Regions from separate parts of the Mycoplana sp. MJR14 genome, predicted to be linked through region 2. Evidence: predicted binding sites of a transcription regulator. Region 2 holds the regulator's gene; each other region holds the start of a gene.
What was found. Region 2 encodes LexA, which represses DNA repair genes until DNA is damaged. Its sites were predicted from a motif close to TGTTCNNNNTGTGTTCNG; they were not measured.

Region 1 (3,320 bases), on a different contig from region 2:
GGTCGTAGAAGATCTCCGAACACGGCCCGCACGGGCCGGTATCGCCCATCGCCCAGAAGTTGTCGCTGGTGGCGATGCGGATGATGCGGCTGTCCGGCAGGCCGGCGATCTTCTTCCACAGGTCGAACGCCTGGTCGTCGGTGTGATAGACGGTGACCAGCAGCCGGTTCTTGTCGATGCCGAACTCCTTGGTGATCAGCCCCCAGGCGAGCTCGATCGCGCGCTCCTTGAAATAGTCGCCGAACGAGAAGTTGCCGAGCATCTCGAAGAAGGTGTGGTGGCGCGCGGTATAGCCGACATTGTCGAGGTCGTTGTGCTTGCCGCCGGCGCGCACGCACTTCTGCGCGGTTGCCGCCGTCGAATAGGGCCGCTGCTCCAGTCCGGTGAAGACGTTCTTGAACTGCACCATGCCGGCATTGGTGAACATCAGCGTCGGGTCGTTGCGCGGCACCAGCGGGCTGGACGAGACGACCTCGTGTCCGTTCTTGCGGAAATAGTCGAGAAAGGCCGACCGGATCTCATTCACGCCGCTCATCTTGCATCCCTATCATACTTGCAGGCGTTCGGGCCGAGCCCTGCCTTGAACCACACATTCGACCGGCTCGCACCGATCCAGACCGCTGCCCGCGCCGCCGGCGAGAGGCCGTCCCGCGACCGGCGCAGCGCCCGCACCGTCGAGCAGAAGCCTCCCCGGCAGGGCATGGGGCCGGCCGATCCCGCCCCATGCAGCAAAACCCGGTCCCGACCTCGGAAAACTGATGGCTTTTATCGTCCGCCCTCTCCCCTGTCCAGACGAGAAAGCCGGCCTTCGCCCTCGCGAAGACCGGCTTGAATATGCGGACCGGGAGAGGCCTGACGCCACTCGCCGCGGAGGAACTGTCGGGTCAGGACCTGCTCCCGACCCGAAACCCGACCCCGGCGATCACATCTCCGCCGCGCTGTCGCCGTCGTCATCCTCCGGCCGCCCGCTGTCGAGCAGCTTGTCGGCGATCAAACCGGCATTCTGGCGGAGCGCCATCTCGATCTCGCGTGCGGTATCGGGATTGTCGCGCAGGAACTGCTTGGCGTTCTCACGCCCCTGGCCGAGCCGCTGGCTGTTGTAGGAGAACCAGGAGCCGGACTTCTCGACGATGCCGGCCTTGACGCCGAGGTCGATCAGTTCGCCGGTCTTGGAGACGCCCTCGCCATACATGATGTCGAACTCGACCTCCTTGAAGGGCGGCGCCATCTTGTTCTTGACGACCTTGATCTTCGTCTGGTTGCCGATCACCTCGTCGCGCTCCTTCACCGCGCCGATGCGGCGGATGTCGAGGCGGACCGAGGCATAGAACTTCAAGGCGTTGCCGCCGGTCGTCGTCTCCGGCGAGCCGAACATGACGCCGATCTTCATGCGGATCTGGTTGATGAAGATGACCATGGTGTTCGAGCGCGAGATCGACGCCGTCAGCTTGCGCAGCGCCTGACTCATCAGGCGCGCCTGAAGGCCCGGCAGGCTGTCGCCCATCTCGCCCTCGATTTCAGCGCGCGGCGTCAGTGCTGCGACCGAATCGATGACGAGAACGTCGATCGCCCCCGAGCGCACCAGCGCATCGGTGATCTCGAGCGCCTGCTCGCCATTGTCCGGCTGCGAGATCAGAAGGTTCTCCAGGTCGACGCCGAGCTTGCGGGCATAGACCGGATCGAGCGCATGCTCGGCATCGACGAAGCCGCAGATGCCGCCTTTCTTCTGGGCCTCCGCGATCGTCTGCAGCGCCAGCGTCGTCTTGCCCGAGCTCTCCGGTCCGTAGATCTCGATGATCCGCCCCTTGGGCAGGCCGCCGATCCCGAGCGCGATGTCGAGACCGAGCGAGCCGGTCGGGATGGTTTCGATCTCGACGACACTGTCCTTCGAGCCGAGCTTCATGATCGAGCCCTTGCCGAACGACCTCTCGATCTGAGAAAGTGCCGCTTCGAGTGCCTTGCTTTTGTCCACCGATTTATCCTCTACGAGCCGCAAAGAGTTTTGTGCCATTTGCTCCACCTTTAGGTTATTGGGACCAGACAGGCAATGAAGCTGCCGATGGATGCTATGTACACTTTTTGTTCTCGTTTGGCAACAGCACACCATGCGATTGATTAGGCTTGATATTCAGGGGCGTGTTCCGTTTTCGTTTCAGCGCGCCCGCTCGACAGTATACCACGGCGCAGCCGGCCGTTGCGACGGCGATCGCCGCACGAATCGCGCCTCCGCCGGAGGGCCGCGATGACGGCTGTCAGGATCCTCGCCCTCGGCGGCGCCCATGTCGACCGGCGCGGCCGCATCCATGGCCAGACGGCGCCGGGCGCCAGCAATCCGGGCAGCTGGTTCGTCGAGGCCGGCGGCGGCGTCTTCAATGCCGCGCGCAACCTCGCCCGCCTCGGCCACCCCGTGCGGCTGATCGCGCCCCGCGGCGGCGACGCCGACGGCGAGATCGTCGCGGCGGCGGCGGAAGCGGCCGGCGTGGAGGACACGCCGTTCACCTTCCTCGACCGGGCGACGCCGAGCTACACCGCGATCATCGAGGCCGACGGCAACCTGGTGATCGCGCTGGCCGACATGGAGCTCTACCGCCTGTTCTCGCCGCGGCGCATGCAGCAGCGCGCCGTGCGCGAGGCATTCGCGGCCACGGGCGCCGTCCTCACCGACGCCAACCTGCCGGAGGAGACGATCGCGGCGATCGCCGACGCCGCGCGCCGCCACGCCCATCCGGTCTTCGGCATCGCCATCTCGCCGGCGAAGGTGGTCCGGTTCCGCCCCGTCCTTCCGGCCCTGGCCGGCCTGTTCATGAACGAGGCGGAGGCCCGCGCACTGATTGAGACGCAGCCCGACCGGCCGCAGGACTGGCCGGCGCTGCTGCGCGCCGCCGGCCTCGCCCGCGGCGTCATCAGCCGCGGCAGCGAAGCGGCGATCGCCTTCGACGAGACCGGGGCGGCAATGCTGGCGCCGCCCCGGCTGGAGATCCTGGGCGACGTCACCGGCGCCGGCGACGCGCTCGCCTCCGGCTTCCTGTCGGCCCATCTCGCCGGCCGGCCGCTGGCGCAGGCGCTGCGCCAGGGCGCGGCCGCCGCCCTGATCGCCGTGCGTTCGCCGCTCGCGGTGGCCGAGGAACTCGAGCCGGAATTGCTCGCCCGCGTGACGGGGCTTGTCCCCGAGGCGGAAATGCTGTCATGAGACCCTTGCGGCCCGGCAGACGGGCCGACCGGGCCGCAAGCCGACGATATCCGAGGAAGAGACGATGACCAGATCCACCCCGCTCCTGCCGATTGCCTATTCCGACGAAGTGACGGCCGCAAAGGAGCGC
Region 2 (3,320 bases):
CTCCACATTGCCCCCTCCATTTTCTTTCAACTTTATATCATGGCACAAAATCAATTCTTTAACAACTTGCTCTTCAAGCATTGGATGTATTCTGTGGCAAGCATGATAATTTGAAAGAGCGCGTCACATCTATTAATCGGGGATCCTTTGGAAGGTTGCCAGCACCGCTTCTCTGCATACCTGTCGCAACACTTCGCAGGCAGCTCGCCATTCAGTAGCGACGAATTCATCGCGGTGCCGTTTATGCGTGGTGGAACTAACCAGTCCACGCCGGCCGGCGGATTCGAGGTGCGCGATCCGCCGGAGCCGGCGGACTGCTCCATTTCCATTTCTCTGACATAGTTGGCCGCACCTATAACGGTCTCCTTCCGGTCGAGTTACCTTGGTAGCCAGCTGAAGAACGAAAAGAGAACACACCGCTACGATCTTTGCAACTCAACTCCGTAGCACGTTCACGTATCATTCCGTATGGGCCGATACGAGATAGGCGTCAATGCACTGAAAAAACGGGAGTTTTTGGGATCAATTGGGATGAGTAGTGACCGGCGAAATAGAATTTCAAGACCGGTTCCCTAAACCACTCGGACACTCTTCCATTGGCCCGGCGCGACAAGTTGTGTCGGCATCGGGTGCCTTGTACACCCCAGAGCGGCGCACAGCGACTTTATAGCCGTTCGCCAGCGGCCGTCAACGTCCCACCACATGGCCTGTCCGGAGCGTCGAATTCACTGAATTTTAGCCACTTGCGGAACACAAATGGAACAGATAGTGTTTGTTCCGTATTTGTTTCACGATTCTGGGTGACGAGCCATGCTGACCCGCAAGCAACAGGAACTGCTTCTCTTCATCCACGAGCGGATGAAGGAGACGGGAATTCCGCCGTCGTTCGACGAGATGAAGGATGCGCTCGACCTGGCGTCGAAGTCCGGCATCCATCGGCTCATCACCGCACTCGAGGAGCGCGGCTTCATCCGCAGGTTGCCCAATCGCGCCCGCGCGCTGGAGGTCATCAAGCTGCCGGAGGCCTATTCGCCTAGCCTGAAGGCGCGGCGCGGCTTCTCGCCCTCCGTCATCGAAGGCAGCCTCGGCAAGGAAAAGCCGGCGCCGGAACGGCCGCAGGCTCCGGCATCGGAGAGCTCCGTTGCCGTGCCGGTGATGGGCCGGATCGCCGCCGGCGTGCCGATCTCCGCCATCCAGAACAACACCCACGATATCTCCGTGCCGGCGGAAATGCTGGGCGGCGGCGAGCACTACGCGCTGGAGGTTCGGGGTGACTCGATGATCGAGGCGGGCATCCTCGACGGCGATACGGTGATCATCCGCAATGCCGGAACGGCCAACCCCGGCGATATCGTGGTGGCGCTCGTCGACGACGAGGAGGCGACCCTCAAGCGCTTTCGCCGCAAGGGCGCCTCGATCGCGCTGGAGGCTGCCAACCCGGCCTACGAGACGCGGATTTTCGGCCCCGATCGCGTCAAGATCCAGGGCAAGCTGGTCGGTCTCATTCGTCGCTATCATTGACGCCGCGGGTTCGGTCCGGATCCCAGAAGCTGTCGGAGCGCCAGTCGTAGAGGCGATGGCGGTTCCAGGGGCGGTGGATCTGGACGACGGCCGGCGTGATGGACATGTCGCGCCCTGCCCCGCCACCAGGGCCCGTCGATGCGATCTCCAGGGCGCCGGTCAGGCGCAGGTTTTGCCGGCCGATCAACGGGGTTCCGTTGCTGCAGGCGCGTCCGCCGCGATGGCGCGGGGCAATCACGATATCGGCGCTGTCGCATGCCGCGGCCAGGTGGATCGGATCCTCCAGCCAGATCACCCGCCAGCCGGCGGCAGCGACGCCGGCACACCACGCCTGCCGGCGGCAGACGAAGCGCTTCTGCGCGGCCGCCAGGGAGAAGGCCGCGTCGAACGCCCCGCCCATCGTGCCGGCCCCGGCCGGAGACCGCCCGGAGACCCCGGGGCCGGATGCCGCAGCCTCGGGCGGCGATATGGAGTTGTCCTCGCCTAGTTGCCCGTCACGCAATCTACCGTTACCCGATTGCCTGTCAGGCGATTGCCCACCGACCGATCGCCCGTCGCCCTGTCGACCGGTTGGCCCCGTGGCTCGGCCGCCCGCTGTTGAGCTTGCAATACCCCCACGCTCGCGTTCCCCGCTTTCGAGTGTCGCAGGCGCCCGGTGTTCCTTAAGCCGAAGCGCATACCGCCATTGATCGTAGATGAAGCCCGGGGGCTGCCGGCGATTGGTCGCAGCCTCACGGTCGTGGACGAGCGCCACCAGCGTTCCGTCCTCGGACACCAGCACTTGCGGCGCCGGCTGTGCGGGCGGGAAGAAAGCCAGACCGGCGCCTGCGACGAGCGGCAGGAGGGCGAGTGCTGCGATCTGTGTCCGGAACAGGCAGGCGATCGCCCCACCCGCGGCCAGGAGGGCGAAGGAAAGCGGCGGCAGGCGTCCGGTGACGATCTCGCCGCCCCAACCGGACACGAGATGCGCCAGGGCGATGATGGCTTCGATGCCCATTCCCATCACCTCGAGGGGAATGCCTTCGAGGCCGAACGGCATCAGCAGCATGGCGACGACCCCCATCGGCATCACCACGAGGGAGATGATCGGCATGGCGAGCAGATTGCCGGCAAGCCCGTAGGCGGGAATCCGATGGAAGTGACCGACGGAATAGGCGAGCGTGGCAAGGCCGCCGATCACGGAAGTGAGCAGCAGGCCGGCGACGAATCCGCTCGCGTGCCGCGTCAGCCGCCGACCGCGTGCGGCCGGTCGGTCGCCGGTGGCACCCCGGTCCCGCCAGGCGGCATAGCCGGCCACGAGCCCGAGGGTCGCGGCATAGGACATCTGGAAGCCGGGACCGGTGACGGCCGAGGGCGTGACCGACAGGATGACGATCGCCGACAGGGCGATGTTTCTCAGGCTGATGGCGGAGCGATCGACGAGGACGGCGAGCAGCATGATGACGATCATCAGCCAGGAACGGACGGCCGAGACGGCGCCCCCGGAGATCAGGATGTAGAGGGTGACGGTGACGAGACCGCCTGCCGCGGCGACCTTCTTGATCGGGTACCGCTCGGCCGCGCCGGGCAGAAGAACCAGCGCCAGGCGCGCCCCGACCAGGAACGTGCCGGCCGCCAGCACCATGTTCAACCCGGAGATCGCCAGCACATGTGCAAGGCCCGCCTGGCGCAGCGCCTCGACCGTCGCCGGGCTGATCCCCCGCTGCTCGGCGGTGACGAGAGCGGCGGCGATGGCGCCTGCGTCGCCGCCGATCCGGTCGCGGATCCGCGTCGTCAGCGCCCCGCGCCAGCTTGCCATC
Region 3 (3,320 bases), on a different contig from region 2:
CCGCCTGGCGGACCAGTCCATCCGCTGTCCAGCCGGCGAACTGGATCTCCGCGACCAGCTCCGGCTTCACCCAGACGACATTGGGATCCTTTTTCGGGGCGCCGATCCCCGTAAAAGCCGACTTTGAGGCTTCCAGTTCCTGCAGCCTCGGCAGGATCGTCTCGACCGTTTTGGCACCATAGCCGGTCCCGACCCGACCGACATAGACGAAGTGATCACCCCTGAAGACGCCGACCAGCAGCGAACGGAACTTGCCGTCGGTCTTGGCATAGGCGCCGATCACGACTTCATGGCCGGCACGGCACTTGGACTTCGCCCAGGTCTCGGTGCGGCCCGACTGATAGGGAGCATCCGCCTGTTTCGAGACGATGCCTTCCAGTGAGAGCTTGCAGGCCGACTTCAGGACGGCATCTCCGCCAGTCTCGAAATGCTCCACGAACCGCAGGCGTGGATCCTCGCCGGCATCATCCAACAGTTTCTGCAGCCGTTCCTTCCGTTCGGTGAGCGGCAGTTGCCGCAGATCCTCATCGTCGTCGAACAACAGGTCGAAGGCAAAGTAGACCAGCGCGTCGGTCTTTCCTTCCGACAGCGCCGCTTGAAGTGCTGCGAAGTCCGGCGCACCATTTTCGTCGAGGGCGCAAATCTCGCCGTCAATGATGGCATCAGGCAGGTTTGCGGCCGATGTTGCAATCGCCGGATATTTTGCCGTCCAGTCCAGGCCCTTTCTGGTCGTCAGCGTCACCTCGCCGTTTTCGATCCGCGCCTGTATGCGGTAGCCATCGAACTTGATCTCGTGGATCCAGCCCTCGGCCGAGGGCGGGCGTTCCAGCGTTTCGCAGAGTTGCGGCGCGATGAAGTCGGGCATTGCGGACTTCGCTGGCTTGGCAGCTTTGGCTGGGGCTGATTTCCTTTTAGTTTTGGTTTCGGCTTTTCGTTCTTCCGCAGCAAGGCCGTGGTTGCTGTCCCACACCGCATCCGCTTGAAGGTCGCCGCTCTGGACCATGAACGGCTTCGGCTTCCTGCCTTTGCCAGCTGCAATCGCTTCCATGGTTCGGCCCGAGGCCACCGAGGTTTCGTTGTCCTCAAGGACCGCAGCACCGTTCTCATCGACCGAGAAGTCGTCATGATGTTTGATCAGCAGCCAGTTGGTCCGCTTGCCCCCGTCGCGGTCGTTGCGCATCCGCACGAGGACAAAGCTGCCATGCAGCCGCTCGCCTTCCAGAGTGAACTTGAAGTCGCCCTTGGCCAGCGCCTGCTCCGGCGTTTTGTTGCCTTCCGGCTCCCAATAGCCACGGTCCCACAACATGACCGTGCCTCCGCCATACTGGCCTTTCGGTATGGTACCTTCGAAGTCGCCATAATCGAGCGGGTGATCCTCGACTTCGACAGCCAACCGTTTGTCGTGGGGATCGAGCGACGGTCCCTTGGTCACTGCCCAAGACTTGAACACCCCGTCGAGTTCGAGCCGCAAGTCATAATGCAGCCGCGTGGCGTCGTGCTTCTGAATGACGAAGCGCCTGCGGTTCGATGCCTTCAGCTTCGCTGCGCCGCTCGGTTCTTGCGTCTTCTGAAAATCGCGCTTCTGCTTATAGGTCGAGAGCTTGTCGCTGGCCATGGCAGTCTCCGGTACAAATCCGCCTCCCGTCTCGGACGAAGACGGTATGAGGCGCGGGCCGGACAGGTGAGACGCTCGGCTGCCGTTTCGTTGGCCGCGATGAGAAACCGGAAAAATCATCGCGTTCGTCATCCCTGTCACGTCCGGTTGACACGGCACGCGACCTCAGGAGGCAAAAAGCAACAGATTATCGTTTTGTTCCATGGAGTTGGGCAGGGAGTTGGGAAGGAGCGCCATCAGCTCTGAATGACCAACCTGGCACCGTCAGAATTGATATGCGATTTCAGCATGACTGCGGTGCAGCAAAGTCTATTTAATAGGCGACGGGAATCCGTATGATGTGCTTATCGAAGCGATGCACCTCCTCCCGCGTCGGTTCGATATGCAGACGTCCTACTCCTCCTCCCAAGGGCGTTTGCGGAAACAGCAACACTCCTCCTCCCAGTTGCTGTTCGGTTATTTTCGAAAAGCCTGCCGCACCTCCTCCCGCGGCAGGCTTTTTCGTTTCGGCAGCTGTCACGCCGCCGCATCTTTCAGGTCCTTGTGCAAAACGCGGAAAAAAATGAGGCAGTGGAGTCACTTGGCTCCCGCAGCCTAGGCTCCTGATTCGTTTCATCATTTCGCCCGCAGCGCTTTAGCGGAGCCTAAATAAGCTCGATAAGACCGGCTTGACTCCGTCATGGGCACGGAACAAAAGAAGAACACCAACAATTTTCGGGGACATGAAGTCCATGCAACACGAGCCGAGGGAGGTCCGTGAACGATGTCGCGCGTCTATAGCCCTCGGGTCATTGAGGAACTCAGGGATCGTATTGCGCACCTGGAAGGCAGCGCGGCGAAGAAGGCTGCCGCGCTTCCCTTCGGCGTTCGCCAAATTGATGAACGGCTACCGGGCGGTGGGCTGTCTTACGGCGCTCTTCACGAGGTCGCCGGTGGCGGTTCGGGCACTGTGGACGGCGCGGCGGCGGCCCTGTTCGCCGCCGGAATTGCCGCGCGCTCGAAGGGCAAGGTCCTCTGGTGCCTGACGAGACCTGACCTGTTTTTTCCCGCCATCGCCCAGGCCGGCCTGCATCCCGACCGAGTGATCTTCTGCGAAGGCGACAAGGAGGAGGACGTGCTGGCATCCATGGAAGAAGGGCTCTCTTTCGGTGGTTTGGCAGCCCTGGTCGGGGAGCTGGTTCGATTGCCGATGGTGGCATCCCGGCGGCTGCAGCTGGCTGCCGAAAAGACAGGAACCATGGGGCTCGTGGTCCGCAGATGGCGGCGGCAGACGGAAGCGTCGGACTTCGGCAATCCGACGGCCTCGACGACACGATGGAGGGTGAGCGTGCTTCCGTCGGAGGAGCTGCCGGTCGCGGGTGTCGGCCGGGCCCGATGGCTGCTGGAATTGACGCGCGTGAAAGCAGGCGAGTGTGCTGAGTTTGAAATAGGAGCCTGTGATGCCAAGGGTCGTGTGTGTCTACTTCCCCACTCTGCCAACAGACCGGATACGGCGGCATGGAAAGGGAGCCGTGCCAGCTGATCAGCCGCTCGTCGTCATTTCCAAATCGGGGTCGAAACGCTGGATCTCGGCTGCCGATACCGCCGCGCGCAAGCTCGGCCTCAAGGTGGGCATGCCGGCGAGCAAAGCTCAGGCCGTGGTCGCGAACCTCACGATGATCGATGCTGATCCCAGCGCTGATGCAGCAGCCCTTGAGCGCCTGGC
Region 4 (3,320 bases), on a different contig from region 2:
ACCAGTTCCACCATCTCCTGCCGGAGTTCTCGGCGCTGGAGAACATCATGATGCCGCAGCTGATCGCCGGGCTTCCCAAGGCCGAGGCCCGCGAGCGGGCGAAGCAGCTGCTCGACTACATGCGCATCGGCCATCGCGGCGACCATCGCCCGTCGGAGCTTTCCGGCGGCGAGCAGCAGCGGGTCGCGATCGCGCGCGCCGTCGCCAATGCGCCGCTCCTGCTTCTCGCCGACGAGCCGACCGGCAATCTCGACCCCGAGACGGCCGGCTACGTGTTCGAGGCGCTGCAGGCGCTGGTGCGCCAGTCGGGCCTGGCGGCGCTGATCGCCACCCACAATCACGAGATCGCCGCCCTGATGGACCGCCGCGTCACCATCGAGGACGGCAAGGTCCGCGAAATGCACTGAGCCGCGGCTGCGGTTGGCGCCGGCCGCGTCGCGGGCCGGCGGACGAGGGCGGGCCTATTGCTGCTCCAGTCCGCAAGCCTTCTGCCCGATATCGTCGTTCCAGGCCTCCAGGCTGACCTGCTCGCCCTTGGTCGCGATTGGCTTGCCGTTCGCCGTTCCCTTGCCGGTGAGCACGTTCAGGTCGCAGCTTTCGGTGTGGTTCGGGTCGAGAGTGTCGTAGGCGGAGTAGGTGTAGCCGGCGACGACGAACCTGGAATTGCGGTAGGCGACCGTCAGGCTCTGCTCCCAGCGGTCGCGTCCGATCGCGCTGTTCTGCGAGGTGATCGAGATCGAGCCGTTCGAGAGCGCCGTGACGCCGGCCTCCTGTCCGAAGACGGTGGTGCTGCCCCAGATCTTGTTCGGAGCCGCGACCTTCAGCGACAGCCGCGGTTCGCCGTCGTCGGCGAGGTAGATATAGACGCCGTTGTCGTCGTCGCTGCCCTCGGCCGGCCTGACGATCAGCACCAGATCCTGCCGGCCATCCCTGTCCCAGTCGCCGGTCGCGGCCGCCGTGATCCTGTCGGCGGGAAACGTCTCGGCGATCGCGCCCGCCGGAGAAAGAAGGACAAGGGCGAGCGGCAGTGCGGTCTTCATCGTGCAAACATCCCTGACTGAGCGCCGAACATAGGAAAAGCCGGTCGGACAGTCCAGCGGTCCGCCGCGCCGCGCGCCTGCAACGGACTGTCTAATCTGCAGGGTTGACGAAAGAACAAAAATAGAACAGACTGGAAACATAAACAGATTGGAGACGTCAAATGACCGATTTCATGCGTGAACTCGCCGCCTTTACCTCCATTGCCATGTTCGTCGCGAGCCTGTCCGTCCTCGCGCTCGGGCTGTAACCGAGCCGTTGCTGTGGCCATCCGCCCCCAGCCCCCGCCTGCGGGGCGGGGATAAGGGCCGCGTCCCGAATGTTTGACTGGACTTCCGCTGCGCGAATCCGCTTATCCTTGCCTCCCTGAAACGGAGTGGCAATGATGGCGCAGGCTGGTGCGGACATGACGGGCGGACATTCGGCGGGCGGCGGCGTCCAGTTCGTCCATCTGCGCGTCCACTCGGCCTATTCCCTGCTGGAGGGCGCGCTGCCGATCAAGAAGATCCTCGGCAAGGCCGTCAGCGACAGCCAGCCGGCGATCGCCATCACCGACACCAACAACCTGTTCGCCGCGCTCGAGTTCTCGCAGAAGGCGGTGGCCGACGGCATCCAGCCGCTGATCGGATGTCAGCTCTCGATCGACATGGAGGACGAGGGCGAGGGCGAGCGCCGCAATCCGTCGCAGGCGCTGGCGAAGCTGCCGTCGATCGTCGTCCTCGTCGCCACCGACGCGGGCTACGTCCGCCTGATGGAACTGATCAGCCGCGCCTATCTCGGCGGCGAGGGCAGCGGCCATTCGGTGCACCTGATGCGCTCGTGGCTGGAAGAGGGAACGGACGGCCTGATCGCCTTGACCGGTGCCGCCACCGGCCCGGTCGACATGGCCTTCGCCGCAGGGCAGCCGGCGGTCGCCGAGGCGCGGCTCCTGGAATTGAAGCGGCTGTTCGGCGACCGGCTCTATGTCGAGCTGCAGCGGCATGGGAGCTACGACCGCAAGCACGAGCGGCGGATGATCGATCTCGCCTACCGGCACGACCTGCCGCTGGTGGCGACCAACGAGCCGTTCTTTCCGACGCCGGACGACTACGAGGCGCACGATGCCCTGATGGCGGTCGCCCACAACGCCATGGTGTCGGACGACAACCGTTTTCGCCTCTCGCCCGATCATTACCTCAAGAGCCGCGCGGCGATGGCCGCCCTGTTCGCCGATCTCCCGGAGGCGCTGGAGAACACGGTGGAGATCGCCAGGCGCTGCTCCTTCGTCCTGAAGACGCGCGCGCCGATCCTGCCGCGCTTCACCGGTGCCACCGACGATGCGGAGGAGGCCGAGCGCGCCGAGGCCGCGGAACTGCGCCGCCAGGCGGTGGAGGGGCTCGAGCGGCGGCTGGCCGCGCTCGGCCTGTCGCCGGGCTACAGTGAGGCGGACTACCGCGAGCGGCTGGATTTCGAACTCGGCGTCATCGAGCGGATGAAGTTTCCGGGCTACTTCCTGATCGTCTCCGACTTCATCAAGTGGGCCAAGCAGCAGAACATCCCGGTCGGGCCGGGGCGCGGCTCGGGCGCGGGCTCGCTCGTCGCCTACGCGCTGACGATCACCGACGTCGATCCGCTCCGCTTCTCGCTCCTGTTCGAGCGCTTCCTCAATCCCGAGCGCGTGTCGATGCCGGACTTCGACATCGACTTCTGCCAGGATCGCCGCGAGGAGGTGATCCGCTACGTCCAGCGCAAGTACGGCCGCGAGCAGGTGGCGCAGATCATCACCTTCGGATCGCTGCAGGCGCGCGCCGCCTTGCGCGACGTCGGCCGCGTCTTGGAGATGCCCTACGGGCAGGTCGACAAGATCTGCAAGCTGGTGCCGAACAACCCGGCCAACCCGACGCCGCTCTCCAAGGCGATCGAGGAAGAGCCGAAGCTGCAGGAGGAGGCGGAGAAGGAGCCGGTCGTCGGCCGGCTGCTCGACATCGCCCAGAAGATCGAGGGCCTCTATCGGCATGCCTCGACCCATGCCGCCGGCATCGTCATCGGCGACCGGCCGCTGTCGCAGCTGGTGCCGATGTACCGCGATCCGCGCTCCGACATGCCGGTCACCCAGTTCAACATGAAATGGGTCGAGCAGGCGGGGCTGGTGAAGTTCGACTTCCTCGGCCTGAAGACGCTGACGGTGCTGAAGACCGCCGTCGACTTCATCCGCAAGCGCAACATCGAGGTGAAGCTCGAGAGCCTGCCGCTCGACGACCGGCTGACCTACGAGATGCTGTCGCGCGGCGAGACGGTGGGCG

Region 1: the regulator LexA is predicted to act here: its motif matches at 2,070-2,087, upstream of recA (recombinase RecA).
Region 3: the regulator LexA is predicted to act here: its motif matches at 2,302-2,319, upstream of P0086_RS02920 (ImuA family protein).
Region 4: the regulator LexA is predicted to act here: its motif matches at 1,152-1,169, upstream of dnaE (DNA polymerase III subunit alpha).

The regions. Positions count from the first base shown of each region.
Region 1 covers NZ_JARGEO010000011.1:49,886-53,205, forward strand. Annotated here, with positions in the region: gene alaS (alanine--tRNA ligase) at 1-535, opposite strand, end outside; gene recA (recombinase RecA) at 923-2,011, opposite strand; gene P0086_RS21055 (carbohydrate kinase family protein) at 2,243-3,190, shown strand; gene P0086_RS21060 (pseudouridine-5'-phosphate glycosidase) at 3,255-3,320, shown strand, end outside.
Region 2 covers NZ_JARGEO010000006.1:162,395-165,714, forward strand. Annotated here, with positions in the region: gene P0086_RS16005 (hypothetical protein) at 1-8, opposite strand, end outside; gene lexA (transcriptional repressor LexA) at 811-1,521, shown strand; gene P0086_RS16015 (ComEC/Rec2 family competence protein) at 1,502-3,320, opposite strand, start outside.
Region 3 covers NZ_JARGEO010000001.1:589,334-592,653, forward strand. Annotated here, with positions in the region: gene ligD (DNA ligase D) at 1-1,615, opposite strand, end outside; gene P0086_RS02920 (ImuA family protein) at 2,379-3,137, shown strand; gene P0086_RS02925 (DNA polymerase Y family protein) at 3,055-3,320, shown strand, end outside.
Region 4 covers NZ_JARGEO010000014.1:47,153-50,472, forward strand. Annotated here, with positions in the region: gene P0086_RS23170 (ABC transporter ATP-binding protein) at 1-407, shown strand, start outside; gene P0086_RS23175 (hypothetical protein) at 462-1,040, opposite strand; gene dnaE (DNA polymerase III subunit alpha) at 1,445-3,320, shown strand, end outside.